Regions from separate parts of the Arsenophonus endosymbiont of Crataerina pallida genome, predicted to be linked through region 2. Evidence: predicted binding sites of a transcription regulator. Region 2 holds the regulator's gene; the other holds the start of a gene.

Region 1 (16,523 bases), 100 kb from region 2:
GTATCTTCGACTGGCTTCAGCTCCGGATGCAAGACCCTTCACCTAATGCCAGCGTGCCTTCTCCCGAAGTTACGGCACCATTTTGCCTAGTTCCTTCACCCGAGTTCTCTCAAGCGCCTGAGTATTCTCTACCTAACCACCTGTGTCGGTTTGGGGTACGATTAATGATTACCTATCGCTTAGAGGCTTTTCCTGGAAGCTGGGCATCAACTACTTCACCACCTTGGTGGCTCGTCATCACGTCTCAGTGTTGTAGCAGTGCGGATTTGCCTGCACTACCCACCTACTCGCTTAAACCGGGACAACCGTCGCCCGGATAGCCTAGCCTTCTCCGTCCCCCCTTCGCAGTAACCCTTAGTACGGGAATATTAACCCGTTTCCCATCGACTACGCTTTTCAGCCTCGCCTTAGGGGTCGACTTACCCTGCCCCGATTAACGTTGGACAGGAAACCTTGGTCTTTCGGCGAGCGGGTTTTTCACCCGCTTTATCGTTACTTATGTCAGCATTCGCACTTCTGATACCTCCAGCAGACCTCTCAGTCCACCTTCTACGGCTTACAGAACGCTCCCCTACCCAACAACATCTAAATGTCGCTGCCGCAGCTTCGGTGCATGGTTTAGCCCCGTTACATCTTCCGCGCAGGCCGACTCGACCAGTGAGCTATTACGCTTTCTTTAAATGATGGCTGCTTCTAAGCCAACATCCTGGCTGTCTAAGCCTTCCCACTTCGTTTCCCACTTAACCATGACTTGGGGACCTTAGCTGGCGGTCTGGGTTGTTTCCCTCTTCACGACGGACGTTAGCACCCGCCGTGTGTCTCCCGTGATAACATTCTTCGGTATTCGTAGTTTGCATCGGGTTGGTAAGTCGGGATGACCCCCTAGCCGAAACAGTGCTCTACCCCCGAAGATGAATTCACGAGGCGCTACCTAAATAGCTTTCGGGGAGAACCAGCTATCTCCCGGTTTGATTGGCCTTTCACCCCCAGCCACAAGTCATCCGCTAATTTTTCAACATTAGTCGGTTCGGTCCTCCAGTTAGTGTTACCCAACCTTCAACCTGCCCATGGCTAGATCACCGGGTTTCGGGTCTATACCCTGCAACTTAACGCCTAGTTAAGACTCGGTTTCCCTACGGCTCCCCTATGCGGTTAACCTTGCTACAGAATATAAGTCGCTGACCCATTATACAAAAGGTACGCAGTCACACCCTTTCGGGTGCTCCCACTGCTTGTACGTACACGATTTCAGGTTCTATTTCACTCCCCTCGCCGGGGTTCTTTTCGCCTTTCCCTCACGGTACTGGTTCACTATCGGTCAGTCAGGAGTATTTAGCCTTGGAGGATGGTCCCCCCATATTCAGACAGGATAACACGTGTCCCGCCCTACTCTTCGAGTTCACAACACTTACCGTTTCAGATACGGGGCTATCACCCTTTATTGCCGGCCTTTCCAGACCCTTCTCCTGCGGTAAATATTGATGTTGACTCTGGGCTGCTCCCCGTTCGCTCGCCGCTACTGGGGGAATCTCGGTTGATTTCTTTTCCTCGGGGTACTGAGATGTTTCAGTTCCCCCGGTTCGCCTCGTTTGACTATGAATTCATCAAACGATAGTGCATTAATGCACTGGGTTTCCCCATTCGGACATCGCCGGCTAGTACGCTTCATATCAGCTTACCGACGCTTTTCGCAGATTAGCACGTCCTTCATCGCCTCTGACTGCCTAGGCATCCACCGTGTACGCTTCATTCGCTTAACCTCACAACCCGAAGGTGTCTTCTACTGTCTTTTTGTTGGGTTATGGCTGCGCGTCCACCAATTCTTTGTTGGGCAGTGCGCGCAATGCTCACGTACTTTAGTACGCTGCGCTTGCTGTGCGCTGGCCGCCTCGAATTGCTGACTGCTCGCTCATAACGCTTCATCATGACAACAAAAACCCAACTGATTGGAGTTTTGAGAGTTCTCCACACTATTTTTTCAATAATGTGTGTTTCAATTTTCAGCTTGTTCCAGATTGTTAAAGAGCATAATTGGTAAACCAACTCACTAAATTGGTTTAATCATTATTGCGTAAAGCACAAACAGTGCACAACACTAAAAGCGTGATGCACCGCCTTTCTAAATCACTAAAGTGGCGTCCCCTAGGGGATTTGAACCCCTGTTACCGCCGTGAAAGGGCGATGTCCTAGGCCTCTAGACGAAGGGGACTTCAAGCTCTTTAGTCAATCTTAGATTGGCTTTACGCGCTATTTCATCAGACAATCTGTGTGAACACTCACATTCCATCTATCTAGGTAAGGAGGTGATCCAACCGCAGGTTCCCCTACGGTTACCTTGTTACGACTTCACCCCAGTCATGAATCACAAAGTGGTAAGCGCCATCCAAAAGGTTAAGCTACCTACTTCTTTTGCAACCCACTCCCATGGTGTGACGGGCGGTGTGTACAAGGCCCGGGAACGTATTCACCGCGACATGCTGATCCGCGATTACTAGCGATTCCGACTTCATGGAGTCGAGTTGCAGACTCCAATCCGGACTTCGACGTACTTTCTGAGTTCCGCTTCCCATCGCTGGCTCGCCTCTCTCTGTATACGCCATTGTAGCACGTGTGTAGCCCTACTCGTAAGGGCCATGATGACTTGACGTCATCCCCACCTTCCTCCGGTTTATCACCGGCAGTCTCCTTTGAGTTCCCGACTCTACTCGCTGGCAACAAAGGATAAGGGTTGCGCTCGTTGCGGGACTTAACCCAACATTTCACAACACGAGCTGACGACAGCCATGCAGCACCTGTCTCAGCGCTCCCGAAGGCACTCCTCTATCTCTAAAGGATTCGCTGGATGTCAAGAGTAGGTAAGGTTCTTCGCGTTGCATCGAATTAAACCACATGCTCCACCGCTTGTGCGGGCCCCCGTCAATTCATTTGAGTTTTAACCTTGCGGCCGTACTCCCCAGGCGGTCGATTTAACGCGTTAGCTCCGGAGGCCACAGTTCATGACCACAACCTCCAAATCGACATCGTTTACAGCGTGGACTACCAGGGTATCTAATCCTGTTTGCTCCCCACGCTTTCGCACATGAGCGTCAGTCTTTGTCCAGGGGGCCGCCTTCGCCACCGGTATTCCTCCACATCTCTACGCATTTCACCGCTACACATGGAATTCTACCCCCCTCTACAAGACTCTAGCTAACCAGTCTTGAATGCCATTCCCAGGTTAAGCCCGGGGATTTCACATCCAACTTAATTAACCGCCTGCGTGCCCTTTACGCCCAGTAATTCCGATTAACGCTCGCACCCTCCGTATTACCGCGGCTGCTGGCACGGAGTTAGCCGGTGCTTCTTCTGTCGCTAACGTCAATTGCTAAGGTTATTAACCCTAACACCTTCCTCACGACTGAAAGTACTTTACAACCCGAAGGCCTTCTTCATACACGCGGCATGGCTGCATCAGGCATGCGCCCATTGTGCAATATTCCCCACTGCTGCCTCCCGTAGGAGTCTGGGCCGTGTCTCAGTCCCAGTGTGGCTGATCATCCTCTCAGACCAGCTAGAGATCGTCGCCTAGGTGAGCCCTTACCCCACCTACTAGCTAATCTCATATGGGTTCATCCGAAGGTGTGAGGCCAGAACGGTCCCCCACTTTGCTCCTTAGAGATTATGCGGTATTAGCCACCGTTTCCAGTGGTTATCCCCCGCCTTCGGCCAGATCCCCATACCTTACTCACCCGTCCGCCGCTCGCCGGCAAGGAAGCAAGCTTCCTTCCGCTGCCGCTCGACTTGCATGTGTTAGGCCTGCCACCAGCGTTCAATCTGAGCCATGATCAAACTCTTCAATTAAAAGCTTGATGCTCAAAGAATGTTTTACTGACCGTAACGCCCTTTTGTTCAACTCGCTTTGCCGATGTTTGACCACCTTCGCCGCTGCCGACCAAAATAACGTTACTGCATATTAGTTCATATATGAATTAACTGTTTTGTCACTCTTCAAGACTTTAAAATCAAATATTTTTTGATGATGTCTTGCGAGTGCCCACACAGATTGTCTGATTAATTGTTAAAGAGCGTGCGACCCAGGCCGCGAGGTGGCGTATATTACGCTTTTCACCTATAAAGTCAAGTAGTTATTTCTACTTTTCTTTTCACTTCACTGACTAAAAATCCAATTATTTATTCTCAACCAGTGGGAGCGCATTATAGGCGCTTTTAAGCCGCTGGCAACCGTTATTTAAAAAAAATTTGTCTAATTGGTTTATATTTCAACAAATCGGCTTAAATAGAAATTTTTTTTAACCGATTAAAACTTTCATTTATCAGTACAGGAATAAGCTTTTCAGCTTCAACATCCATTTTAGTGCAATAGGCGATATTTTTACTTTTTGTCAAAATCAAATTTTGATGGTTATTGATTAACCAAACCGCTCGTCTGGCAATTGCAGCGCCTGAATCAATGAGTCTGGTTCCGTCAAGCAGCACTTCTTTTAGTTCTGCCGATAATAACGGAAAGTGTGTACAACCGAGCACAATGGTGTCAGGGGGTTCTTTCATTTTTAACCACGGTTTTACAATGCGCACTAACGCTTCTTTTGAGATTACCTGACCATGAAGTTTTTTTTCTGCTAATTCGACTAATTCTGATGAAGCGATCATCTCAACTTTACAATCAACGGCAAATCGATCGATCAGTTCTCTAGTATAGTTTCCACTAACCGTTACCTTAGTTGCTAATAATCCAATAACACCATTACGTGTTAATTTAGTTGCTGGTTTTATTGCGGGAACAACCCCAATAATTGGAAATTGGAAATGCGCTCTTAAAACAGGCAAACTGACCGTACTTGCCGTATTACAAGCAATAATTGCTATTGCTAACGCATGTTTTTGTTGAATTTGATCGATGAAGCGAATAATACGTTCAATAATAAATTCTGCACTTTTCTCTCCATAAGGAAAAGCATCATTATCAAAAGCATAAATATAGTGTAAATCTGGCAATAGCTGTCTGACTTCACGATAAACAGATAACCCACCAACACCAGAATCAAAAATTAGAATAGTTGGCCGAGCCGTTTTCGACTGAGCAGAGGTTACTTTTTTTATTTCATTTTTCATTCATTTCATCACAATAATGAACAATATGCTGATAAGAGAATTGTTAGTAAAAATAGTCATGAGTAATTATACAGTAATAATAGATTGAATGAATCCTGTGCTGTTGTAATAATTGTCCGCTGGTTTTAAGACAATATTATAACCTATTTTTATTTTTGCATTACCGTCCAATATCGAAGAACTAAAACTTTACGACTCTTACTATCAATATTCAAAAAATAAGCTTTAGAAAAACCTTTGTAATTACTATCTATAAATCGTGCACCAAAGCTAGACTTCTCTTTCTCTTTCCCTACAATCTCACGATAGAAAATTTTTTATCAAGATGAATCTGAATACATGCTAAATAATTTGTCAATTACACAATACAACTTGCAGTTAGCTGAAAAAATCAAATATTTAAACAGTATTATGCTGCCTTTTAATGCACCTGAGCCAGAAATTTTTCGTTCTGATTTTTCCCATTATAGAATGCGCGCTGAATTTCGCCTCTGGCATGAAGGACCAGATTTATTTCATATAATGTTTGATCAAACGACTAAACAACGTATAAGAGTTGATCAATTACCTAGCGCTAGTAAATTAATTAATCAAATGATGCTTGCTTTAATTCCATTAATTAAAACTAAACCGCTTTTACGGTATAAACTCTTCCAAGTAGATTATTTATCAACATTAAGTAATAAGATTATTGTTTCATTAATTTATCATAAAAAATTGGAACAAGAATGGATTGAACAAGCTAAACAATTACGTAGCGCTCTAATTAATCAAGGTTTTGATATACAACTTATTGGCCGCGCAGCAAAAACAAAAATTATATTAGAACAGGATCATATTGATGAGGTATTACCTATTTCAGGTAAGTCAATTATCTATCGCCAAATTGAAAATAGTTTTACCCAGCCCAATGCCGGAATAAATATCAAAATGTTAGAATGGGCGATTAATATTACTAAAAACACAAAAGGTGATTTACTGGAGCTTTATTGTGGAAACGGTAATTTTTCTATCGCACTAGCACAAAATTTTAATCGTGTTCTGGCAACCGAGATTGCAAAACCATCAGTAGCAGCGGCTCAATATAATATTGAAGCTAATAAAATTAATAATGTAAAAATTATTCGAATGTCAGCAGAAGATTTTACCCAAGCAATACGAGGTGAACGTCAGTTTAAACGCCTTGAAGGTGTTGATTTAACAAGTTATAAATGTGAGACTATTTTAATCGATCCGCCTCGCTGTGGTTTAGATGAAAAAACGCTTGAATTAGTACAAAAATATCCACGTATTCTTTATATATCCTGTAATCCTAATACACTTTGTCACAATTTAAATATACTCAATAAAACTCATAAAATTGATCGATTAGCGTTATTCGATCAATTTCCTTATACCCACCATATTGAATGCGGTGTTTTACTTGAGAAAAAACATATTTGAATGAAATAAAAACGCCATTAAAAAATATGGCGTTTTATTTTATAAGTCATAACAGCAAAAAATCTATCTAATGATAGCTAATATTATTTTTATTTTAAGAATATATTAAATAATATTGATATAGACAATATTTCTCTAACATTCATAATATTAAAAGTCATTTAAAAAACTAATATAGAAAACACCAATAAATAATTGCAATTTTTGGTTTACTGCAAAAAATTATTTATAATTTAATATTATGTTTTTCCTGTTCACGACGATACCAATAATAGGCTCCGCGGGCGATCATTCTAAGCTGTAAAACTAATCGTTCTTCCAAAAGCTGCCTTTTTTCCTGATCAATATCTAATGCTTCTGCCCCCGCACTAAATACTATAGTAACCATGGCTTCGGCTTCAATTTCAGTAAAATACCGAGGCATATTACTTTCCTGTTGCAAGTAGTCGGCCAATTCAGCAATAAAATGCTGGATTTCTCTGGCAACTGCCGCACGAAATTCAGCCGATGTACCTGAACGTTCACGCAGCAATAATCGAAAGGCATTCGGATTATTACCAATAAATTCCATAAAAGTAGCAACAGATGTTCGAATAACACTGCCACCTTTTGCAATACGCTGTCGTGCTTGACGCATTAATTGACGGAGCATAAGACCGCTTTCATCCACCATGGTCAATCCTAATTCATCAACATCACGAAAATGTCGATAAAAAGAAGTCGGTGCAATACCCGCTTCTCGGGCAACCTCACGTAAGCTGAGACTAGTAAAGCTACGCTCAGCACTCAATTGACTAAACGCCGCTTCTATCAGAGAACGACGCGTTTTTTCTTTCTGCTTTGCTCTGACGCCTGTAATATTACTCACAGTAATTAATATACCTCTTCGATAATAATGTAACTAGGCTACTATACCAAATTTTAACAGATTTGCAGTGTCCTTAAGTTTAACTAGTATATAAGGAATTTCTGTTATTTATTAAAATGTAAAGCCTGAATCTTATATTTAAGCTTGATTAAAGAAGATAATGTTAATCTGAGTTGTCTATTCGTATTTACATAATAATAGGTTATACCGAATGCCACAGATTCAATTTGATACTATCGTTATTGGTTCCGGCCCCGGGGGAGAAGGTGCAGCAATGGGGTTGGTAAAACAAGGGAAAAAAGTCGCAGTCATTGAACGTTATAATAAAATTGGTGGTGGTTGTACCCACTGGGGAACCATTCCTTCTAAAGCGCTTCGGCACGCGGTCAGCCGAATTATCGAATTTAATCAAAATCCATTATACAGCGATAAATCCCGGCTTTTACGCTCTTCTTTCTCCGACATTCTTAAACAAGCCGAGACCGTAATTAATCAACAAACACATATGCGGCAAGGATTTTACGAACGAAATGGTTGCAAAATGTTTGCCGGTGAAGCCTCTTTCATTGACCAACATACTTTAAAAGTTCTTTATAATGATGGTACCTACGATACTCTATATGCTGAAAAAATCATTATCGCAACCGGCTCTCGTCCATACTGTCCTCCCGATGTCGATTTTCTGCATTCACGCATTTACAATAGTGATTCAATTTTAACTCTCAATCATGAACCCCACCATGTTATTATTTATGGTGCAGGGGTAATTGGCTGTGAATATGCTTCAATATTTAGAGGATTAGGGGTAAAAGTTGATCTTATTAATACCCGTGATCACCTTCTGTCGTTTTTAGACCAAGAAATGTCAGACGCTTTATCATACCATTTTTGGAATAGTGGTGTTGTCATTCGCCATAATGAAGAATATGAAAAAATCGAAGGAACAGATGATGGCGTAATTATTCATCTGAAGTCAGGTAAAAAGGTTAAAGCCGATTGTCTATTATATGCTAATGGCCGTACGGGAAATACCGATAATCTAAATTTAGAAAATATCGCTATTCCTATTGATAATCGAGGTTTGATTAAAGTTGATGCTACCTATCGTACTCATAATAAAAATATCTATGCGGTCGGCGATGTTATTGGCTATCCCAGTTTAGCTTAAGCCGCTTATGATCAAGGTCGTCTCGCTGCCCGCGCGATAACAACGGGCCACAGCGATACCCATTTAATTGAGGATATTCCTATCGGGATCTACACCATTCCAGAAATCAGTTCTGTCGGTAAAACAGAACAACAATTGACTGCCATGAAAATTCCTTATGAAGTCGGGCGTGCTCAATTTAAACATTTAGCCAGAGCACAAATTGCAGGGATGAATGTAGGCAGTTTAAAGATCCTATTTCATCGCGAAACATTAAAAATTCTAGGTATTCACTGCTTCGGTGAGCGTGCAGCAGAAATTATTCATATTGGCCAGGCAATTATGGAGCAAAAAGGTGAAGGTAATACTATTGAATATTTTGTTAATACTACCTTCAATTATCCAACTATGGCAGAAGCATTTCGGGTTGCCGCACTGAATGGGTTAAACCGTCTGTTTTAACCCAATAAAGCTCAATATTAGTAGTAAGTAAACAATTAATTTTTACTATAGTATCGATACATTTGTTTACGAATTGCCTCAGCAAACTGCTCATGACAACTTCTAAGCGGTGAGCCAGGACGGTAAATTAAAACAACCGAACGTGAAGGAACAGGGTTAATACAATCAAGATAATAAACACCATCACGTTTTATCTCTTTCGGTACAGATAAATCTGGCAATAGCGTTATACCACTTCCGGCTGCCACCATGTTACGTAATGTCTCTAAACTGGTGGCACGAAAGTGGGTATCATCTTTTGCCCCAACCTGAAAACAATATCCCATCGCTTGATCACGTAAACAGTGTCCATCTTCCAACATAAGTAATTTCTGTCCAACAAGCTCACGCATTTCAATTTCCTTACGATTGAACCATGGATGTCCTTCATAAATAGCTAATCGCATAGGTTCCTCATACAGAGGTATTTCAATAAAAGCTTCGGTCTCCTTCACTTGCGCTAATATTGCACAATCTAGTTTGCCATTATTTAATTGCGCTAACAGATGGTGTGTTTGTGCTTCATGTAAATACATCTCCAATTTAGGAAATAAACGGTGTAATTCTGGAATGATGTGAGGTAAAAGATAAGGACCGATAGTAGGAATTAATCCTATGTGTAACGGGCCTGACATGCTTTCACCTTGTAAGGAAGCCATTTCCTGCAGTATTTTAACTTCTCGCAATACTGTTCTGGCTTGTTCAACTAATAATAACCCCTGCTGAGTAAACAGAACCTTTCGGCTTGTCCGCTCTAATAACATAACACCTAAATCGTCTTCCAATTTACGAATTTGACCGCTGAGGGTCGGTTGACTAACATGGCAGGCATCTGCAGCACGCCGAAAATGTTTATGCTCAGCTAATGCAACAAGGTACTCCAAATCACGAATATTCATGCCTACTCCTTCCCTAAATACAAATTTGATAGAATCAACCTATCTATTCATCATAATGGATCCAGTTTTCCTATCAACGAAAAAATTCGGCAAAAAAAATTTATCTTCATAATTTATAGACAAAAACGAATAAATTAAACGCTTTCGCGGTGAGTTGTTTAGCGCCAATAACTGATTCTACTAAGCAGCTAATATTTCACAACTAAGTTGCGACCATAAATCAATGCTTCAACACCCTATTTATTGAAATTCAGATTCACTAAGCATCGATTGAACACATCACCAATAAAGACTTCACTAAACTTTTATGAACAAATTAATGGTCATTGCTGAATTTAAATCGATATATTGAAATAATTATTTTATCAATAATATTATTATGTTAAAGCAAATATTTTTTTAATTCTTAAATAAAATCTTTATATCGAAATATATTAATCGACGATCCTATACGCCATTAATTTTCCTTTATCCTGTATATATTGTTGTTATCAATTAAAAGAAAAAATTTGTATCATCAACCCTCTCATTAATAAATCTTGTACACTGAACTAACATTAATTGTTGTATTTTTATTCAATGAAATGCATGAGTACTGAAATTTTAGTCATTAAGGCTGACAACAGTGAAAAACAAACTGCCCACATTTATTGAGTTATACCGTCAATTAGTTGCCATACCATCAATTAGTTCTGTCGATGCAAGACGCGATCTAAGTAATGAAACATTAATTAATCTACTGGCAGAATGGCTTACGACACTAGGTGGTAAAATAACCATTCAACCTGTACCAGATAGCCGCCATAAATTCAATTTACTGGCTACTTTTGGCCAAGGAGAGGCTGGATTACTACTTTGTGGGCATACTGATACGGTTCCTTTTGATGACGGGCGCTGGACAAAAGATCCTTTCCAATTAACGGAATATAAAGACAAATTATATGGTTTAGGTAGCGCGGATATGAAAGGTTTTTTCGCTTTTATCATTGATACTTTACGCAATGTCGATATTGATCAGTTACAGCATCCCATCTATATTCTGGCAACCGCTGATGAAGAAACCACCATGGCCGGAGCACGTTATTTTGCTACAACTGCAGAAATTCAGCCTGAATTAGCAATTATTGGTGAACCAACTTCATTGCGACCGATTCGCGCTCATAAGGGGCATATTGCCAATGCCATTCGTATTACCGGTCAATCTGGCCATTCAAGTGATCCGGAACAGGGTATCAATGCGATTGAGTTAATGCATGAAACCATTAGTCAGTTAATTTTGCTTAGAAATAGACTAAAAACCGATTACCACAACAAGGCATTTGATATTCCCTACCCAACAATGAATTTTGGACATATTCATGGGGGTGATGCCGTAAATCGAATTTGTGGGTGTTGTGAATTACATATCGATATTCGTCCACTACCCGGTCTGTCACTAAAAAATTTGGATGAATTGTTACATGCCGCACTTAAACCGATTAAACATCGTTGGCCTGATCGCTTAACTATCGAGGAACTTCATCCGCCTATTCCCGGTTTTGAATACCCAATAAATCATAACATGGTGAAAATAATTGAAAATTTATTAGATAAAAAAGCTCAAACCGTTAATTACTGCACCGAAGCGCCCTTTATTCAAACGCGATGTCCAACATTAATATTAGGGCCAGGTTCGATAGAGCAGGCTCACCAACCTGATGAATTTATTGAACTTAAATATATAAAACCGACAATTGAATTACTTTCACAAATGATATCCTATTTTTGCTTGAAAAAATAAACTACTAAATTGGGAATAAAATAAGACCAGCTCTATCTTTTTTTCGACTACCGCACCATGATTGTGCTTTAATAGCATCCGATTTGCACAAGAATGGTGCGATTTATTATTCAATTTATGATTATTTACTAATAAATCATTAAAAAAGCATCTATTATCAGTTATAAAAATTTGGCATGATTTTCGCATAGTGAATAATTAACTATAGTAAAACTTTTTGGCGCTATGTTCAAAATAGGATCCAATCAGGAGAATCTTTATGTCTGTTGAGCATGTTTTATCCATGATCAAAGAGCACTATGTTAAATATATTGATCTACGCTTTACCGATACCAGAGGTAAAGAACAACATATCACTATTCCTGCTCACCAAATTAACCAAAATTTCTTTGAAGAAGGTAAAATGTTTGACGGTTCGTCAATTGCCGGTTGGAAAGGAATTAATGAGTCAGATATGATGCTTATGCCTGATCCTGAGACGGCAGTATTAGATCCTTTTTTTAGTGATTCAACCCTAATTATTCGCTGTGATATCCTAGAGCCCCACACTCATCAGGGCTACGAACGAGATCCACGTTCAATTTCTAAACGCGCCGAAAATTTCTTACGTAGTAGCGGTATTGCAGATACGATATTATTTGGACCTGAACCTGAATTCTTTGTGTTTGACGATATTCGCTTTGGTAACAATATTTCTGGTGCTTATTATCATATCGATGATGTTGAAGCAGCCTGGAATTCTGGCGCACATTATGAAGATGGTAATAAAGGCCATCGGCCAAGCGTTAAAGGTGGTTATTTTCCTGTCCCTCCCGTTGACTCTTCACAAAATATGCGCTCCGCTATGTGTTCCACCATGGAGAAAATGGGATTAATTGTTGAAGCACACCACCATGAAGTTGCCACCGCAGGCCAAAACGAGGTTGCTACCCGTTTTAATACCATGACTAAAAAGGCCGATGAAACACAAATATACAAATACGTGGTGCACAATATTGCCCATTCTTTTGGTAAAACAGCAACATTTATGCCAAAACCACTAGTGGGTGATAATGGCTCTGGTATGCACTGTCATATGTCACTGGAAAAAAATGGCAGCAACTTGTTTGCCGGTGATAAATATGGCGGGTTATCTGAAATGGCACTTTATTATATTGGCGGTATTATTAAACATGCGCGAGCTTTAAATGCCTTTACTAATCCAACCACCAACTCTTATAAACGTCTGGTGCCAGGTTTTGAAACACCTGTAATGTTGGCTTACTCCGCACGTAATCGTTCAGCTTCTATTCGCATTCCAATCGTTACTAATCCTAGAGCATCGCGTATTGAGGTTCGTTTCCCAGACCCGGCTGCCAATCCGTACTTAGCCTTTGCGGCACAATTGATGGCAGGTCTCGATGGAATTATTAATAAAATTCATCCGGGTGAAGCAATGGACAAAAATTTATATGATTTACCCGCAGAAGAAGCACAAGAGATCCCAACCGTTGCCAGTTCACTGGAAGAAGCACTACAGGCATTGGATGCTGATCGGGAGTTTTTGAAACGGGGTGAAGTATTTACTGATGAAACGATCGATGCTTATATCAATTTATTAAAAGATGATGTTCAACGTATTCGGATGGCACCTCACCCATTAGAGTTCGAAATATACTACAGCGTTTGATAAGCCATTCTCCGCTGAGTATTTTTGTTGTATTGTAATATTTACCTCATCTTTTGATGAGGTTTTTTCTGCATAAAAATTGAACAAAAACTCTTGGTTTATACTCAAATATGTTAATATGCACTAAAAAGGTGCAGGAGTAAGACCAAGTGAAAATTGATAATTTACCAATTGGCGATCATATTTTAGATTGTTTATTGCATAATATTCTATTACTCAATAATGAACTCATTATCCATTACGCTAATCATGCTAGCCGCCAATTTTTTTTAGCTAGCCCAAGAAAATTACTAGGTACACCGCTACCAGTACTGTTTGATTATTGTTCGCTTAATATGGATTTAATGCAAAAAAAAATCTAAGCTTTACCGATAATGACGTTACTCTGGTTATTAATAATCACTCTTATATCGTGACTATCAGTGCGCAGCCCATTTCACCATGCTTTATTTTGCTAGAATTTTCGCCAGTCAATCACCATCGCCGTTTAGATCAAGAACAATCATTACAAAGCGCATCACGTGAGTTAATCCGTACTTTAGCTCATGAGATAAAAAATCCATTAGGTGGTTTACGTGGAGCAGCTCAGCTGTTAGCCAAAACCCTTTATAATTCTAATCAGTTGGAATATACCCAAGTAATTATTGAGCAAGCCGATCGCTTGCGTAATTTAGTTGATCGTCTACTTGGCCCCCAACATCCTGGCGCAAAAACAAAACAGAATATTCATCAAGTTGTTGAGCGTACTTACCATTTAATATCACTGACACTACCGGAAAATATTAAACTAATAAAAGACTATGATCCCAGTTTACCTGAGTTTCCACACTATCCGGAACAAATTGAACAGGTATTACTCAATTTAAGCCAAAACGCGATACAAGCAATGGAAGAAAACGGCGGAACCTTGACTATACGGACTCGCACCGCATTTCAAGTGACATTACATGGAAAAACGTATCGACTTGCTGCCCGGATCGATATTGAAGATAATGGTCCAGGCATCCCGTCACAGATACAAGATACGCTGTTCTATCCAAGGGTCAGTCATCGTAAAGGTGGCAATGGTTTAGGACTCTCAATTGCACAAAATATTATTGACCAGCATGCTGGCAGGATCGAATTTTCCAGTTGGCCTGGCCAGACACAATTTTCGATTTATCTTCCTATTAAGAATTAGGTAACTGATATGCAAAAAGGTACGGTGTGGATCGTTGATGATGATAATGCCATTCGTTGGGTTTTAGAACGAGCGTTAAATAATGCCAGCATGGAATGTCGCAGTTTTGAAGATATTCAAAGTGTACTGGCTGCATTAGAGAAAACCTGTCCGGATGTTTTAATCTCTGATATCCATATGCCAGAAAACGATGGATTATCATTACTGACAAGACTTAAACAAAGTCATCCTAAATTACCGATTATTATTATGACTGCCCATTCAGATCTCAATACCGCAGTTAATGCCTATCAACAAGGTGCTTTTGATTATTTGCCAAAACCTTTCGATATTGACGAAACGATATCGTTGGTTGAACGCGCACTTAATTATTATCGCAATCAACAACCGAGTAGTGGATCAAATTCTTTTCCGACCGCTCCTGTCACCAAGATTATTGGTGAAGCACCAGCCATGCAGGAAGTTTATCGAATTATCGGTCGCTTATCCCGCTCCTCGATTAGTGTACTTATTAACGGTGAGTCAGGCACTGGTAAAGAGTTAATTGCGGATGCACTTCATCGCCATAGTCCTAAAGCAGCAGGGCCTTTTATTGCGTTAAATATGGCGGCTATCCCTAAAGATCTGATTGAATCTGAGTTATTTGGTCATGAAAAAGGCGCTTTTACTGGCGCCAGTCAGGTCAGGCAAGGGCGCTTCGAGCAAGCGCATGGTGGTTCACTTTTCCTCGATGAAATTGGTGACATGCCACTTGATATTCAAACTCGCCTTTTACGCGTATTGGCTGAAGGCCAGTTTTATCGGGTTGGTGGTTATACACCGATTAAAGTTGATGTCCGTATTATCGCCGCAACCCATCAATGCCTTGAGCAACTAGTACAAGAAGGAAAATTTAGAGAAGATCTCTTTCATCGCCTCAATGTGATCCGCATTCCGCTTCCACCATTGCGTGAACGGACTGCAGATATTCCACATTTGGCCAGCCATTTTTTACGCCAAACAGCACAAGAACTTGGCGTTGAGAGCAAAATTTTGGCGCCACAGACAGAAACTATCTTAATGTCTTTACCTTGGACGGGTAATGTACGCCAGTTAGAAAATGTCTGTCGTTGGCTTACAGTGATGTCTTCCAGCCTAGTGATATTGCCGCAAGATCTGCCTAGCGATTTGCAACAAAATCAACAATTTCGCTATTCGCCTAAAAAGAAACCTTCGGCAAATAACGAAATATGGCTTGATCCACTTGCCAATTGGACAAAAACCGCACTCGAAAATAATAAACAGAATTTACTACAGGAAGTTTTACCGCAGATTGAACGTACAATGCTTGAATGCGCTTTAATCCATACCAAAGGCCATAAACAAGAAGCCGCTCGCTTACTCGGCTGGGGGAGAAATACTATTACTCGTAAATTGAAAGAATTTGGTATCGAGTAGTAAAAAAGAGCTGAAGTGTACAGCTAGACTATCCTCTGTAACCAACTAAATCACACGTGAAAATTGACGTTGACGCATTTGGTTGCGCAAATAAATATCAAAACACATACATATATTACGAATTAATAATCGGCCTTTAGGGGTAATTTGTAACTGTCTTTGACCAACAATCACCAAACCATCTGCTATCATCGGTTGTAATAACTGTAAATCTGCAGAAAAATAATTTTTAAAATCAATCTGATAGCAATCTTCAATTTGACCATAATCTAAATGAAAATTGCAGATCAAAGTTTTGATGACATCACGTCGAATACAGTCATCCTGTGTCAAAGATAAACCTTTCCACAATGCATGTTGATGATTTTCAATGGCCTGATAGTAGGCGCTTAAATCTTTTTGATTTTGTGCGTAATGATCGCCTAACATGCTAATTGCTGACACGCCAAGTCCGAGTAGATCACAGTTTTGCTGAGTGGTATAGCCC
Region 2 (16,523 bases):
CAAAATAATGACTGGATGGATAAACGGACTTGCCAAGAAGCACTCAAAAAGCTTAACCAATTTACGGTTAAAATTGGTTACCCTGAAAAATGGCATGATTTTAGTACGTTGCATTTGCAACCAGATACATTATTCGACAATTATCTGCAAGTACAAAACTGGCTCTATCAAGATAATATGAGCCGGATCGGTGAAAAAGTCAGAAAGTGGGAATGGGGGATGACGCCACAAACAATTAACGCTTACTATAATCCAGTTCAGAATGAAATTGTTTTCCCGGCGGCTATTTTGCAAGCGCCATTTTTTGATCAAAATGCTGATCCTGCTTATAACTATGGTGCCATTGGTGCGGTGATCGGGCATGAGATGGGACATGGTTTTGACGATCAAGGCCGTCTTTATGACGGAACAGGGCAATTAAGAAACTGGTGGTCAACGGCTTCACAGCAGCATTTTAAAGAAAAAACCGCCAAACTTATTAAGCAGTATAACGGGTTTAAAATTGATGGTTTAGCTGTTAACGGTAAACTTACCCTAGGTGAAAATATTGGTGATCTCGGTGGATTAAATATTGCCCTCAATGCTTATAAGCAATTTTCTAAAGAACATTATCCGAATGATGAACCGCCGATTATCGATGGAATGACGGGATTACAACGCTTCTTTATAGCCTGGGCGAGAACTTGGCGCGAGTTAGCTAATAAAGAGTCAGAGCGTAATAAGATTATGGCTGATCCCCATAGTCCGAACCCCTATCGCGCCAACGGTGTGGTACGCAATATGGATGATTGGTATGCAGCATTTAATGTAGAAAAAGAGCATAAGCTTTATCTGGCACCTAAAGATCGAATCCATATCTGGTAGACTTCAATATCAGGCTCTATAGCGTAGAGCCTGATAAACTTGCTGCTTTCGGGTAATAACGTTAGAAACACTTCATTTGTATAATCGCAAACATAAACGATATGTGATATTCAACAATGAGGTGAATTAATAATGGATAAATCAATCACTGTTGCTTGTGTACAGGCAGCTCCTGTATTTATGGATTTGGAAGGAACTATTGATAAAACTATCGATTTAATAAAAGAAGCGGCCAGTAGAGGGGCGGAATTGATCGCTTTTCCGGAAAATTGGCTACCTGGTTATCCTTGGTTTCTTTGGTTGGACTCACCTGCCGCATTAACTCCATTGGTTTATCAATATTATCAAAATTCTTTAGTATTAGGCAGTGAACAGGCAAAGCGTATCGCTTCGGTTGCTAAAGAGAATAATATTTGGTTGCTATTGGGCTTGAGTGAAAGAGATCATGGTACGCTTTATATGGCTCAATGGCTCATCAGTAATACGGGGGAAACGGTCGGTGTGCGGCGAAAACTTAAACCGAGTCATGTTGAGCGCACTCTATTTGGTGAAAGTGATGGTTCATCGCTAAAAACGTTTACCACTGAATTAGGTGTGATTGGGGCATTGTGTTGTTGGGAACACATACAACCGTTAACGCGTTATGTTATATATGCTCAGCATGAGCAAATTCATATTGCGTCTTGGCCTAGTTTTAGCCTTTATCGCGATATAACAGCTGCTTTGAGCCCTGAAGTCAATATCGCGCTTTCACGATCCTATGCAGTAGAAGGGCAATGTTTTGTTATTGCATCGTGTGCCATTGTGTCAGAGCAGATAATTGAACAGTTATGTACAGATAAAACTAAACGGAACTTGTTAAAAGCAGGTGGCGGCTATGCACGTATATTTGGTCCAGATGGCAGTGAGCTAACAACCCCCTTGGCAGAAAATGAGGAAGGATTACTGTTAGCTACGCTTGACCCTGCTTCAATTACCTTCGCCAAAGCGATCGCCGATCCGGTCGGGCATTATTCACGTCCAGACGTAACTAGCTTACTTATTTAATCCTGCGGCTAATCGCCCGTTATCGATTAAAGCCGCTTCTTTTATTGAACTAATAGATACAAAACAGATTGTACTGCCAGGGAGTGAAGAAGTTCAGGAGAATTAGAATATTCTGACTGTTAATTGAATAAATGTAGTGATCAATTCTAATATATCCACTTGACTGTATTTATCTGTTTTAACGGTGAGATAGTGACTAAAATTTGTGGTTAGGTGGTAATTATTTTTTCAGTCTATCTTCTATTTATATGCCTTTCTAAACTTTTTCATGGTTAAGAAAATTTTTGCATTTCGTTTTTTTGCAAGAAAGTTGCTATTTTTTAATAAGGTATTTCGTGCATAAATTTTGGCTTGACGGTATAAAAATAAACAGACCGATAGTCTTATCAGTTAAAAATGTTTTAGCGTGCTATTCAATAGCCATTATTGGGGCTTAAATGGACAGAGAAAGATTGCATTATTTATTATTAATGTCTTGTATATCTTGTTTAATTTAACCAAAATGAGTGAGTTTTTTATCGTTATAAAGTCTATTTTCCATTAGGAGTTGGCGTGCCAAGATATTCTTTGCTTTGTTTTCTTTGTATGTCGATGGTAGTGTCAGTTGCCAATGGTGCCAATCTTCGTTTAAAAGTTGAAGGATTGACAGGAGAACTTGAAAAAAACGTTCGTATTCAGCTCTCAAATATCACTCAGGATGAAATTGCCCCAGATGGCCGTTTCCAGGTCAGAGTTGATAAAGCAATTCGTTTAGGGTTAAGGCCGTTAGGTTATTGTGAACCCACCATTGAATTTTCTTATCAGGAATTTAAGCTTCCTTCTCGACCCGTTTTGACAGCTAAAGTTGATCCTGGAAAACCTATTCGTGTTGAAAATGTTAGTATAACGTTAAATGGGGAGGCTAAATATGATAAAGATTATGCGGAAATGATAGCTCGCAATACGCCACCAAAAGGAATTATTCTTAATCATGGCGATTATGAAGATTTGAAACAGGGATTTAGTCGGCTAGCGGTGCGTAAAGGTTATTTTGATGCAGAAATGGAGAAAAGTCAGTTAGGGGTCTCATTGGTTCACAGGGCTTCTTACTGGATATTTAATTTCAATAGTGGCGAGCGTTATCGCTTCGGTGCCATCAAATATGAAGGCTCTCAAATTCGCGAAGATTATCTAAATAATATTGTTCCCTTTAAACAGGGAGACTATTATGCCTCTGAACAATTGGCTGAATTCAATCAACGGTTAGTCAATACCGGTTGGTTCAATTCCGCAATTGTGACCCCTGATATTACTAAAGCTCGTGAAAAAGGCACGCATATTCTTGCCAATGGACGCAGTATTAACGCCACGTGCGCGTAATCATGTTGAATTAGGTGGTGGTTATTCGACCGATGTAGGTCCCCGAGTCAAAGCTACTTGGAATAAACCCTGGATTAATTCTAGAGGACAGAGTTTTACTTCCAGCCTTAGTCTTTCGCAACCTGAACAAATTATTGATGCCAGCTATAAAATTCCGCTAAAAAAGAGTCCATTAGAACAATATTATGCCGTTCAAGCGGGCTTTAAACGTACTGATCTAAATGATACTTAATCTGATACCACAACGCTGAATTTATTAAGGAATTGGGATTATTATAAAGGTTGGCAATATGGCGTTAATTTGCGCTGGAGTCTTAGCCATTTTACCCAGGCAAATATAACCAATACTACTATGCTTCTGTATCCTGGAGCCAGCCTTAGCCGGATGCGACAGCGAGGTGGTGCTATGCCCTATTGGGGGGATAGCCAGCGATATACTATTGATATTTCTAATACTACTTGGGGTTCAGATATCGATTTTGTGGTATTACAAGCACAAAATGTTTGGATAAGAACACCCTGGAAAGGGCATCGTTTTGTGGTAAGAGGCCATCTTGGTTGGATAGAAACTAATCGATTTGACAAAGTCCCACCTGATCTGCGTTTTTTTGCTGGTGGTGATCGCAGTATTAGAGGTTATGGTTATCAAAAAATTTCACCCACCAATAGCCAAGGAAAATTAACCGGTGCTTCAAAATTAGCCGTTGGCTCACTGGAATATCAATATAATGTGACAGGTAACTGGTGGGGCGCAATATTTGTTGATGGTGGTGAGGCGGTAAATGATTTTAGTAAAGATGATTTTAAAGTTGGCGCTGGCGTTGGTATTCGCTGGGTTTCACCGGTTGGGCCTATTAAACTGGATATTGCTGCGCCGGTCGGTGATCCTGATTATAGCAAAGTACAATTTTATATTGGGTTAGGTGCTGAGCTATGAAATGGGTAAAACGCATTAGCCTGGTCTTATTGTTTTTGTTACTAATATTATTAACGATGATTGGTTGGATAGTTACCACCCAATCAGGCTTACATTTTGCCCTTAATACAGCAGTGCGTTGGTTGCCAGGATTAGAAATTGCGACCATTTCCGGTGGCTGGAGTGATTTAAATTTGCAGGGAGTTCGTTATCGAACCAAGGGTATTAATGTTGATGTTGATAAGTTTAATCTTTCACTCGAAGTTAACTGTTTAAAACGTTTTCAATTGTGTGTTAATAATATTTCAACTGACGGCGTCGATGTTAAGATTGATAGCAAAGCCTTTGCATCTACCGAAGAGCCGGCCAACTCAACTCCATTGACTAAATTGTCAACGCCCTATCCTATTTTGTTAAATCAGTTAACACTAAAAAATATCAATATTCAGCTCGATAACAGCCAGATTTCGCTGGCTGAATTAACCATGGCGGCTGATTGGCAAGCTAATCTGTTAACAATTAAACCAACGACAATTAATAGATTAGTGGTTAATTTGCCAAAAACTTTAGTGGAAGAAAATAAAGCGACAGCAAAAGCAGTAATAAAAACCAGCGATGAAGTAGCCGATAAATCACCTGCGGAAACATTAAAAGCATTATTTGCTGAGCCTTTATTAGCTAACTTACCTGAAGTCGTTTTACCTATCGATATTAATATCGAGCAGATCCGAGGGGTAAGCTGGCATTTAAGTGGTGATACTAAGGTGGCAATTGATAATTTGACATTAATGGCGAGCGTACAAAATCAGCAGATAGCTATCAAACAATTTGTTGTTGTGATGCCTGAAGGCAAGATCACTATTACCGGTGATGCTAATTTGGCTCAGCAGTGGCCGGTCAATATTGCTGTTCAAGCTGAATCCTATCTTAACGATCTTAAAGGGCAACAAGTTGATTTAAAACTGGAGGGGGCTTTATTACAACAACTTAAATTAATGTTAAGTTTAACGGGTCCCATCAAGGCTAATTTGGTCGCTGAAGCAGCCTTGTCACAGGCAGGATTGCCAATTCAATTAACCTTAGAGAGTCAGCAGCTTAATTGGCCACTACAAGGTGAGCCAGAATATCGTTTAAAAGATCTACGTTTACGTTTAAATGGTATGGTGACAGGTTATGATCTCTCATTCCGAACTGATATTAATGGACGGGATTTGCCACCGACGTTGTTAACGCTTGATGCTAAAGGGAATGAACAACAGTTTCGGTTAACGCGTTTGCGATTGAATGCGTTGCAGGGAAAAACAGAATTAACCGCTATTATCGATTGGAGTAAAGCGATAAGTTGGAATGGGTTATTAACTTTATCCGATATTAATACTGCAAAACAGTGGCCACAATGGCCAGCTAAATTGCAGGGTAAAATCGTCACGACTGGCAGTTTACATGGTGGTAGCTGGCAATTAAAAATTCCTGAAATTACCCTTGATGGTAATGTAAAAGGTCATTTATTACGCACACGCGGACAGATAAGTGGCAATGCCACAGGTCAATGGAACATTCCCGTTTTCAATATCTTACTCGGACGCAACAAATTAGATATTAATGGACATCTGAGTGACAGCTGGCAACTAGATGGGATAATTGATGCGCCAGCTCTCGATGGTGTATTACCTGGTTTAGCCGGAGTAATAAAAGGACAATTAAAATTACGAGGTGATTTAAAGTCACCTCAATTACTGGTTGATATCGCAGCTCATAGCGTTAAATGGCAAGATAACTTAGCTATCGATAAAGCAACTATTCAAGGTGATATCCGTTCTGATAAACAGATCCATGGCCAACTAACCGCTGCTGTTCAGCAGTTGAAACAGGCAGATTTAGTTGTTCATAATTTCACCTTGGATGCTAAAGGTTATGAACAGCAGCATAGTGTTAACATCAATATCGATGGAAAACCCATTTCAGGTCACTTAACCCTGAAAGGCAGTTTTGATCGACAGAAAGCGTTATGGCAAGGTGTGTTAGATAATACGTTATTTAACACCCCGATCGGTGAATGGCAGTTAAGTCGGGCGGTGTCAATTGAGTATGCCAATCAGCAACAGGAAGTCACAGTTTCACCTCATTGTTGGCTAAATACTAAAGGGCACTTTTGTTTGTCTAAAATGGCTAAAATTGGTAAATCCGGTAATGCAGATATTCTGCTACAGCAGTTTGATTTAGCACTACTCAAACCCTTTTTGCCAGCGGAAACTCAGCTAACTGGCAGTTTTGATGGTGATGCGAAAGTGAGTTGGTATGCCGATGGGCATTCGCCGCAGGTGAAAGTAAATTTGTTTGGTAATGGCGTCAAAATTAAACAATTGATTGAAGGATCATTGTTACCCGTTGAATTTCAAACGCTAAGCTTGAATGCAGATATGAGTAATGGTAAGGCAGTATTACAGTGGTTAATACAAATTACCAATAATGGCAAATTTTCAGGCAATATACGGATTGACGATCTGGAACAAAGTCGTAGATTATCGGGTAGTATTAATATTAACGATATTTCATTAGCCTTAATTCGTCCAATTTTAAGTAATGGTGAAAGGTTAGATGGCAATTTGAATGCCGATTTAAGGTTATCTGGCAATATGAAGCAGCCGTTATTAAATGGTAATTTGGCGCTTTCTAATGTAGCAGCAAAAGGACACTGGTTTCCATTTGATATCAATCAGGGGTTCCTCAAACTGGATTTTATGGGAACTCGCTCTCAATTGACAGGACGTATTAATACACCTGAAGGTTATTTGAAGTTAGTTGGAGAAGCGGATTGGCGTAATATTAAAGCCTGGCAAGCGAGAATTTCTGCCACAGGTAACAAATTGCGGATAACATTACCGCCAATGGTTCGTATTGACGTGGAGCCGGATATTGTTTTTGAAGCTACGCCTAATTTATTAAGTCTCAATGGCAATGTAAATATTCCTTGGGCACGTATTACGGTACAAGAATTACCAGAATCAGCAGTTGGCGTTTCATCAGATGAGGTGATGTTAGATGCAAATTTACATCCAATTGAGAAAAAAGGTATATCAATTCCGATATTAACTAATCTACAGATTAAAATTGGAAATGATGTTCGTTTGTATGCATTTAGCTTAAAAGCGCGATTAACAGGAATATTGAAAGTTATCCAAGATAAGCAAGGGCTGGGTTTAAATGGCCAGATTGATATTCCTGAAGGTCGATTTCATGCATATGGGCAAGATCTAATTGTGCGAAAAGGACAAATTTTATTTTCCGGCCCCGTTGATCAGCCATTCTTAAATGTAGAAGCGATCCGCAATCCAGATAGTACCAATGATAATGTGATTGCGGGGGTAAGAGTTACAGGCTTGGCTGATAAGCCAAAAGCAACGATTTTCTCTGAACCAGTTAAATCGCAGGAGGAAGCTCTGTCTTACTTACTGAGAGGTGAAGGGTTAAATAGTAGTGGGGCAGATAGTACTCATATGGCTGCTTTGCTGATTAGTCTGGGAGTTTCCAAGAGCGGAAAATTATTGGGAAGTATTGGTGAAACATTTGGTGTTTCCGACTTAGCATTAGATACTCAGGGCGTTGGTGACCAATCTCAAGTTGTCGTGAGTGGTAAAATAACTAATGATTTGCAAGTTAAATATGGCGTAGGGATATTTAATTCTCTTGCTACATTAACACTACGCTATCGTTTGATGCCAAAATTGTATCTAGAAGCTGTGTCTGGCGTGGACCAGGCACTAGATCTGCTTTATCAGTTTGAGTTTTAATTATGCGTATAATTGTTTATGGTAGTTTAAGGCGTAATCAGGGAAATCATCATTGGATGACTTATGCTCAGCTGTTAGGAGAGTATAGGTTGGAAGGTTATGAGATTTATGACTTAGGTTATTACCCTGCAGTAATGCGTGGTGAAGGGACGATAGAGTGTGAAGTTTATCGTATTACACCATCCATTTTGACTGAACTTGATGAATTAAAAAGGAACTCTCAGGATTATGTAAGAGAATTGATACCTACACCTTATGGTAATGCATGGATTTATCTTTATAAACTTTCGGTAGATGGTTTACGCCGAATTGAAAGTGGTGATTGGCTAAAGCGTGATGGAAAAAGCAAATAAAATTTTCTAACCAGATCCCATTTATCGCTGATAAAGGGGATCTAATTAAAACTCTATAATGGTTATTTTTTAGCTGTGCGTTCAAAAGAAGAAAGAATTTCAGCTTTTGCCGCATCAACATTTTCCCAACCATCCACTTTTACCCATTTGCCTTGTTCTAAATCTTTATAGTGTTCAAAGAAATGTTTAATTTGAGCGCGTAATAATTCAGGTAAATCGTTAATATCTTTAATATGATCATATTCTTTAGTTAATTTAGAATGAGGCACCGCAACCAATTTTGCATCTTCACCCGATTCATCGGTCATTTTTAATACCCCGATTGGGCGACAACGAATTACTGCTCCTGGTTGTAGCGGATAAGGTGTTGGAACTAAAACATCAACGGGATCGCCATCCAGGGAGAGAGTATGATTGATATAACCATAATTACAGGGATAAAACATAGCGGTAGACATAAAACGATCGACAAAGATGGCGCCAGATTTTTTATCTACTTCATATTTTATCGGATCCGCATTCGCGGGAATTTCTATAATAACATAGATATCTTCAGGCAGCTCTTTCCCTGCCGGTACATTATTTAGGCTCATAAAAAATGTCCTTTATTTAAAGCTAAAAATTGAGTAGCGGTTATTATAGCCGTAAACGAAACAAAAACTCATTATCACTATAAAAATAAGCTTAACAATAAAGGCCGGATCGTTTGCCTTTATTGCGTATGATAGGATGTTATTCATTAACTGAAAATTCAAGCATAAAGCTTTCGGCTTTTTCTACCATAGATTTTGTTCCAACAAAGAAAGGTACACGTTGATGTAGTTGTTCTGGGACGATATCTAAAATTCGATTAGTACCATCACTTGCTTTACCTCCTGCCTGTTCGGCTAAAAAGGCGATCGGATTGCATTCATATAGCAAGCGTAATTTACCTTTAGGGTGACTTGCTGTACTTGGATAAATATAAATCCCACCTTTTAGTAAATTTCGGTGAAAATCTGCCACCAAAGAGCCAATATAGCGGGTGGTATAAGGGCGAAGCGTTGCGGGATCTTGTTCCTGGCAATATTTTATATATTTTTTTACCCCTAATGGAAATTTACTATAATTTCCTTCATTGATTGAATACATATTGCCTTGTGGTGGAAACATCACTTTTTCGTGAGATAGACAGAAGACGCCCAGAGAAGGATCATAGGTAAAGGCATGCACACCATAACCGGTTGTGTAAACCAGCATGGTTGAAGAACCATAGACAACGTAGCCGGCAGCGACTTGTTGATGGCCCGGTTGTAAAAAATCTGCTTTAGTAACCGATTGGCCAATTGGTGTAATACGGCGGTAAATAGAGAAAATAGTTCCAACGGAAACATTTACATCGATATTTGATGAACCATCTAATGGATCCATTAGCACAACATATTTGGCATTTTCTGCCCGATCACCAGCAAAAATTACGATTTCGTCTTCTTCTTCGGAGGCAATGCCAGCAACCTCTCCTCGCGCTTTCAAAGCGGCTTTTAATTTTTTATTAGCGTATAGGTCAAGTTTCATTTGAACTTCGCCTTGAGTATTAGAGGCACCACTTGCGCCTAAAATATCCACCAAACCGGCTTTATTAATATCGCGGTGAATGATTTTTGCACCTAATTTAATTGCTGATAATAATGCGGTAAGTTCACCCGTAGCATGAGGAAAATCATGTTGTTTTTCAACGATAAATTCGTCTAATGTTTTCATGACCAAGGTCCTGAGTCTAATTTTATAGAGATTTTGTAAGGAATCGTGTTCCTTGTGTGCGTGCAGTTTAGCCAAATTAGGCCAAGATTAATAGTTGGATTATTTTTACTGATCAAGAGAACGATTCATTTCATATTATCGCGCTGATCAGCGCGATAACTTTGGCTTTTACAACTCTTGTTCAAACAAATTCAAGATGGCTTCATAAAGTTGTTCGGTGGAAAATCCCAAAGTTGGGGTAGAAAAAATGGTATCATCGCCGGCGATACTACCTAAAATTCCTTCTGAAGTTCCTAACGAATCTAATAAACGAGCAATGAGCTGTGCAGCGCCAGGACTAGTACGAATAACCACAATTGATTGATTGTAGTTAACATCTAATACCAAATTTTTTAGCGGGCTAGTTGTTGTGGGAACAACCAGTTCAGCAGGTAGGCAATAAACCATTTCCATTTTAGCATTACGGTTACGCACCGCACCAAACTTTGTCAGCATTCTAGAAATTTTTGACTGGTTTATATTTTCAAAGCCTTGCTCTTGAAGTGCTATAACGATCTCACTTTGGGAGCTAAATTTTTCTTCCTTGAGCAAAGCTTTAAAAGCTTTCACGAGATCTTCTTGTTTAGAAGAAACATACATAAATCACCTTTTTCAAGACGTTAAGTAGAGCGGTATTATGTATAAAGGTGAATTTTTATGCAACAAGCAGTTCTAGCCTGGTGCTATGAAAATAATAAAAATAGCAATAATAAAAATTATTAGTCAGTTATTTGCCTACTTTGTGGAAATTAGCGATAAATTATTGTTTAAAAAATGGCAGTCGTGCCTCTAAATTACGCTGCTACCTAAGCAATATTAAAAAAGTGCCCCTTATCGCATTAGTCGATAAGAATTTTATTTAAAATGAAAGAAAAAATTTACAAGATTTATTTATTAACAAGAATTAATCGTAATTAATAGACTGTGTTATGAATAACGTATGTAATAGGTTGAAAGTTTTTAAGCCATTTTGAAGTGTCATCATATAAAGGAGTATCAGCATGAAATTAGCTATTCTTGGAGCAGCAGGTGGTATCGGCCAAGCACTTGCACTTCTTCTTAAAAACCAGCTTCCATCAGGCTCAGAGCTTTCTCTTTATGATATTGCTCCTGTGACCCCTGGTGTTGCTAAAGATTTAAGCCATATTCCAACAGATGTAAAGGTAATTGGTTTTGCTGGTGAAGATCCGACACCCGCACTTGACGGTGCTGATGTAGTATTAATTTCGGCAGGTGTTGCCAGGAAACCAGGTATGGATCGTTCAGATTTGTTTAATATCAATGCCGGTATCGTTCGTAATCTGATTGAAAAAGTTGCTCAGAGCTGTCCTAAGGCGTTAATTGGTATTATTACTAATCCGGTTAATACTACTGTTCCGATAGCAGCAGAAGTATTAAAAAAGGCCGGCGTGTATGATAGAAATCGATTATTTGGTGTAACAACCTTAGATATTATTCGTTCTAATACTTTTGTTGCTGAATTAAAAGGTAAAAAACCTCAAGAAATCGAAGTGAAGGTTATTGGTGGTCATTCTGGCGTAACGATCCTACCGTTACTCTCTCAAATTGCCAATGTTAGCTTTACCGAGCAGGAAGCTGAGGAGCTAACCAAGCGTATTCAAAATGCCGGCACTGAAGTTGTTGAAGCAAAAGCTGGTGGCGGATCAGCGACACTTTCTATGGGCCAAGCCGCTGCACGTTTTGGTTTATCATTAATTAACGCTTTAAATGGTAAAGAAAATATAATCGATTGTGCATATGTGGAAAGTGATGGTGAATATGCTCGTTTTTTTGCTCAGCCAATACGTTTAGGTAAAAATGGGATTGAAGAAAGATTACCTATTAATATTATGAATAAATTTGAAAAAAATAAATTGGAAAATATGTTAGAGACACTCAATAAAGATATTAAATTAGGCGAAGATTTTATTAATAAATAATATTATTAACTTCATTAAATAATAAACCACAGATATGAGTCTGCGGTTTTTTTATAATTTATTCGTTATTTTTATTAGTAGGCCGACGAATATTTCGTTCTAATAATTCTCCTGTATTGAAATCGTAATAACGGCTTGGCCATATTTCAGAAGGATGAAGGTTTAAAAAGTTCGCAATTATCCATTCTCCTTTTGGCCAGGGCCGAGATAATGCATTGGCTAGTGTTGAAGAGCTTAAACCTGCTTGTCTTGATATAGCTGCTAATGTTGTTCCGCGTTTTCTTAGCGCTGCAATAATATCCGCAGGATGCCAATCAGATTTCTGTGAAATCATTTTTAATCCTTTTTTTATTAAATATATTGCTGTATTAGTGGTATAAATAACAGATAGTTCTGACATGTATTTCGAACTAGAACTTGTTATTAGAAATAAAATAACATTTTTTTTCTTTAATAGTTTCTTATTTTTTTCTTAAAAATCTCTTTTTTGAACTTGATTACAAAAAATAGAGAAATTTTACAGATATTTTAAGAAATATAGTGAGGCTCTCTTCAATTTATTAGCAACTGTCTTGAACGTTAAAATTATGGAGAAACGTGATGGTACGACTCATTCCATTCTTCGTTCTTTCTGAGCATCGCGTTCAGGATAGTCAGCAGCTTGCGCATACAGGCGACCAGCGCCACTTTTTTGGCTTTTCCCGCTGCAAGCAGACGCATGTAAAAGGCTTTTATCACCGGATTAAAGCGAGTTGCTACAAGCGCGGCCATATAAAGTGCTGTTCGGACTCCGTCCCTTCCGCCAAATATGGTTCGCCGACCACGCATGGTACCCGAGTCCCGGTTTATGGGGGCAACGCCTATAAGCGCGCTAATAGCTCGCCTCGAGAGGCTGCCCAGTTCGGGAAGCTCCGCCAACAACGCAGCAACTGTCATGGTACCAACCCCTTTAATGCTGCTCAGCCTAGCGGCCAGATCCTTAAAGTGGTTCCTTATGTGGTTGTTCATATCCTCATCGATTCTGGCAAGTTCATCTTCCAGCGCCTTGATGATGATGATGCTTTTTCTATTCTGTGGATGTGCGGTATACAGCCTATTACGTTCTGCCACCAACATTGTAATCAACTGGCGTCTGCGTACGACCATCGCAGCAAGAACCTGACGTTATGCATTTGGCAGAGTCCGGATAAAGCGCTCTCGCTCCGGATGTCGATTAATAACCTCTGCCATTTGTGCAAGCACTTTGGCATCAATACGGTCAGTTTTTGCCAGATAGCCCATAGCGCGGGCAAAGTCTCGGGATTGTCTGGGATTGATCACAGTGACGTCAAAGCCTTCAGCCTGGAGCGAGCAGGCCACAGTAGCTTCAAGCCCGCCAGTTGCCTCCATCAGAACCAACACCACCGAATGCTTTCTCAATTCGGCGATAATGGCATCAAAACCGTCAGAGTCATTACTGACCGTAAACTGTGCAATATCACAGCTGGCTGCTATGTCCAGCGTTGCTTTAGAAACATCAATACCCACACAAAGTGGATTTGGCTGACTCATGATTACCCATCCTTGCAAATGCGTTATGGAGTACGGACAACTGTTCGGGTTTCAGATGAGTGGCTCAGTGTATGCGCCGGTCGCTAATTAACGGGCTTAAAACCCTAGGAGGAATCGGGCTGCATGCACCTTGCCAAATCTAATCGTAACTATTTTAAACCGTTTTCAAGATACAAGGAGTATAAATAATTAATTCTAGTTATGTTAATTCAGTATAATAGAATGACAAAAATAAAAATCTTTAATTTATATTAATTCCTTAGAATTAATATAAATTAAATAATTTGTCCGATATTAATAGAAAAAAAATTAGTTAATAATGATAGTGAAAAGGAGAACAATATTTGCAAGAGATAAAAAAAGAAATAACCCTACAATTTTATTCAATGCTTTTTCTATGGTTAGAAAATTGGGAGGATTTTAAAAGAAAAAAATAATCTAAAAGGCCACCATTTTTAACAATTAGATTTGCAGAATTAGGTTATGTATTAATACCAAAAGTGATGCGAGAAAATTATGAAAAAAGAATGGTATACCGCGAAAGAACTCGCTGGATTGGTTGGTTTGCCTTCATCACCACAAGGTATCAACCTAATGGCTCGCAGGGAAGGATGGGAGCAACGTCGAAAACGTGGGGTTCAAGGCAAAGCTGTTGAATATCATGTTAGTAGTCTACCTGAAGATGTATTTAATGTATTATCGCTAAATGATAACTCTATTGATTATCGCGACAAAGGAAAACGACAAGATGCTTTTTTAATTTGGGTCGAAGCTTATAAACAATTAACAAAAAAAGAGCGTGAAAAGATTATTAAATTTATTTTACGGGAAGGATTGGAAAAGTTAATTGGTTATATCAATTGTTGTGAAGCGATATTGGTGGAAGAAGATAACTCTGGAACAGGATGAGCTGTTCCAGAGAAGTTTTTATTACGAGGGGCGTTGAACGGAAATGCAAGCCAAGCTGATTAGAGCATCTTTATAAGATGTATCAGGTAAGATATCGAGAGCTTTAATTGCTTTATCAGCTTCCTCTCTAGCTCGGCTGCGGGTATATTCAAGAGAGCCACAGCGTTTCATGGTAATTAATATGATACTGAGTAAATGGCGCCCATTACCTTTTTCTATTGAGTTACGAATAAGTGCAGATTCTTCTGCGCTGCCTTTTTTCATTGCATGAAGTAGAGGTAGTGTTAGTTTTCCTTCATCCAAATCATCGCCAATATTTTTGCCAATAGTGGTACTATCCGCGTCATAATCCAGAAGATCATCAATCAGTTGGAAGGCAGTACCAAGATAACGGCCATAATCTCGTAAGGCTTGCTGTTGGATTTCATTGGCACCTGATACGATCGCTGATGCGTGTGTCGCTGCTTCAAATAGGCGTGCAGTTTTACTATATATTATTTGCATATAGGTACTTTCGGTGATGTCTGGATTATTACAATTGATTAATTGTGAAACCTCACCTTCTGCGATGATATTTGTTGCATCAGACATCAGCTTTAAAACAGGCATAGAATCAAGCTCTGTCATCATTTGAAATGATCGGGTATAAATGAAGTCTCCTACTAATACACTGGCAGCATTACCAAAAACAGCATTTGCTGTTTTTTTACCGCGCCGCAAGGTGGACTCATCAACAACATCATCATGTAGTAGTGTTGCGGTATGAATAAATTCAACCAATGCTGCTACATTAATGTGTTTTTCTCCTTGATATCCTAAAGCCCTTCCAACCAGGATAGCAATCATGGGCCGAATTTTTTTTCCACCACCGCTAATAATATAGTGACCCAGCTGATTAATGAGATGGATATCTGAATTTAATTGATTCAAGATTGCTTTATTAACCGCTTCCATGTCTTTTGCGGTTAGATTTATAATTGATTCTAAATTCATTTTATAAATTCTTTTATCAATTTGGTTTTACCTAAACATAATATTTAGTCAAGTGATTTCGTGCTGTTAATCTGCCGCTAATTGTACTGTAAAATTAATTACAAATGAACGGCTACGGAATAAAAATACACTTCAGAAAGTAGATTTTTTATTATTAGATTGAATTCTAGGCTTGTCTTCTGATGCTTTTTTGCGTAGAATTCGCGCCCTATTGTGAATATTTATAAAATGCACTCTGAAATCAAATATGCTAAGGGAGTGTGTTAAGCGGAGTTTATATGTACGCGGTTTTCCAAAGTGGTGGTAAACAACACCGAGTCAGCGAAGGCCAAACAGTTCGCCTGGAAAAGCTAGACATTGCGACAGGTGAAACTGTTGAGTTCGATCAAGTATTGATGATCGCCGACGGTGATGATATTAAAATCGGTGCTCCTGTCGTTGAAGGCATCAAAGTTAAAGCTGAAGTTATTGCGCATGGTCGCGGTGAGAAAATTAAAATTGTTAAATTTCGTCGCCGTAAACATAGCCGTAAACAACAGGGCCACCGTCAGTGGTTTACTGATGTTAAGATCACTGGTATTGCTTAAGAATTAGGAGAGCAGATTAATGGCACATAAAAAGGCTGGCGGCTCAACGCGTAACGGTCGCGATTCCGAAGCAAAACGCCTAGGTGTAAAACGTTTTGGTGGTGAATCTGTGTTGGCAGGTAGCATTATTGTTCGTCAGCGTGGTACGAAATTCCATGCTGGTAATAATGTTGGTTGTGGTCGCGATCATACCCTATTTGCATTGGCTGACGGAAAAGTTAAATTTGAAATTAAAGGACCAAAAAATCGTAAATATATCAGTATCGAAACTGAATAAGTTTTTTTGATCTTTAAATAGCGTTTAAAAAAGCCCTGCAATTTTGCGGGGCTTTTTATATTACCTTATGTGATACCATCTCTGGGTAAAACTACCATCTAGCGTATAATGTCTAGTATGCGGAGAAAAGATAATGAAATTTGTTGATGAAGCCAAA

Evidence for each region. Region 2 encodes ArgR, which controls arginine synthesis, uptake and breakdown. Its sites were predicted from a motif close to ANTGAATAAAAATACANT; they were not measured.
Region 1: the regulator ArgR is predicted to act here: its motif matches at 10,534-10,551, upstream of argE (acetylornithine deacetylase).

What each region holds. Positions count from the first base shown of each region.
Region 1 covers NZ_OZ026540.1:299,606-316,128, reverse strand. The annotation lists rRNA gene AACL31_RS01775 (23S ribosomal RNA) at 1-1,760, opposite strand, end outside; tRNA gene AACL31_RS01770 (tRNA-Glu) at 2,134-2,209, opposite strand; rRNA gene AACL31_RS01765 (16S ribosomal RNA) at 2,297-3,840, opposite strand; gene murI (glutamate racemase) at 4,273-5,112, opposite strand; gene trmA (tRNA (uridine(54)-C5)-methyltransferase TrmA) at 5,452-6,555, shown strand; gene fabR (HTH-type transcriptional repressor FabR) at 6,782-7,423, opposite strand; partial or broken gene sthA (Si-specific NAD(P)(+) transhydrogenase) at 7,635-9,032, shown strand; gene oxyR (DNA-binding transcriptional regulator OxyR) at 9,068-9,970, opposite strand; gene argE (acetylornithine deacetylase) at 10,596-11,750, shown strand; gene glnA (glutamate--ammonia ligase) at 12,010-13,419, shown strand; partial or broken gene glnL (nitrogen regulation protein NR(II)) at 13,569-14,599, shown strand; gene glnG (nitrogen regulation protein NR(I)) at 14,609-16,036, shown strand; gene hemN (oxygen-independent coproporphyrinogen III oxidase) at 16,082-16,523, opposite strand, start outside.
Region 2 covers NZ_OZ026540.1:403,552-420,074, forward strand. The annotation lists gene AACL31_RS02180 (M13 family metallopeptidase) at 1-864, shown strand, start outside; gene AACL31_RS02185 (carbon-nitrogen hydrolase family protein) at 997-1,911, shown strand; partial or broken gene tamA (autotransporter assembly complex protein TamA) at 2,464-4,207, shown strand; gene AACL31_RS02195 (translocation/assembly module TamB domain-containing protein) at 4,204-7,977, shown strand; gene AACL31_RS02200 (gamma-glutamylcyclotransferase) at 7,980-8,330, shown strand; gene ppa (inorganic diphosphatase) at 8,393-8,923, opposite strand; gene fbp (class 1 fructose-bisphosphatase) at 9,063-10,070, opposite strand; gene argR (transcriptional regulator ArgR) at 10,239-10,709, opposite strand; gene mdh (malate dehydrogenase) at 11,111-12,049, shown strand; gene AACL31_RS02225 (helix-turn-helix domain-containing protein) at 12,108-12,383, opposite strand; partial or broken gene AACL31_RS02230 (IS110 family transposase) at 12,635-13,600, opposite strand; gene AACL31_RS02235 (DNA-binding protein) at 14,117-14,509, shown strand; gene ispB (octaprenyl diphosphate synthase) at 14,531-15,502, opposite strand; gene rplU (50S ribosomal protein L21) at 15,781-16,089, shown strand; gene rpmA (50S ribosomal protein L27) at 16,109-16,366, shown strand; gene cgtA (Obg family GTPase CgtA) at 16,500-16,523, shown strand, end outside.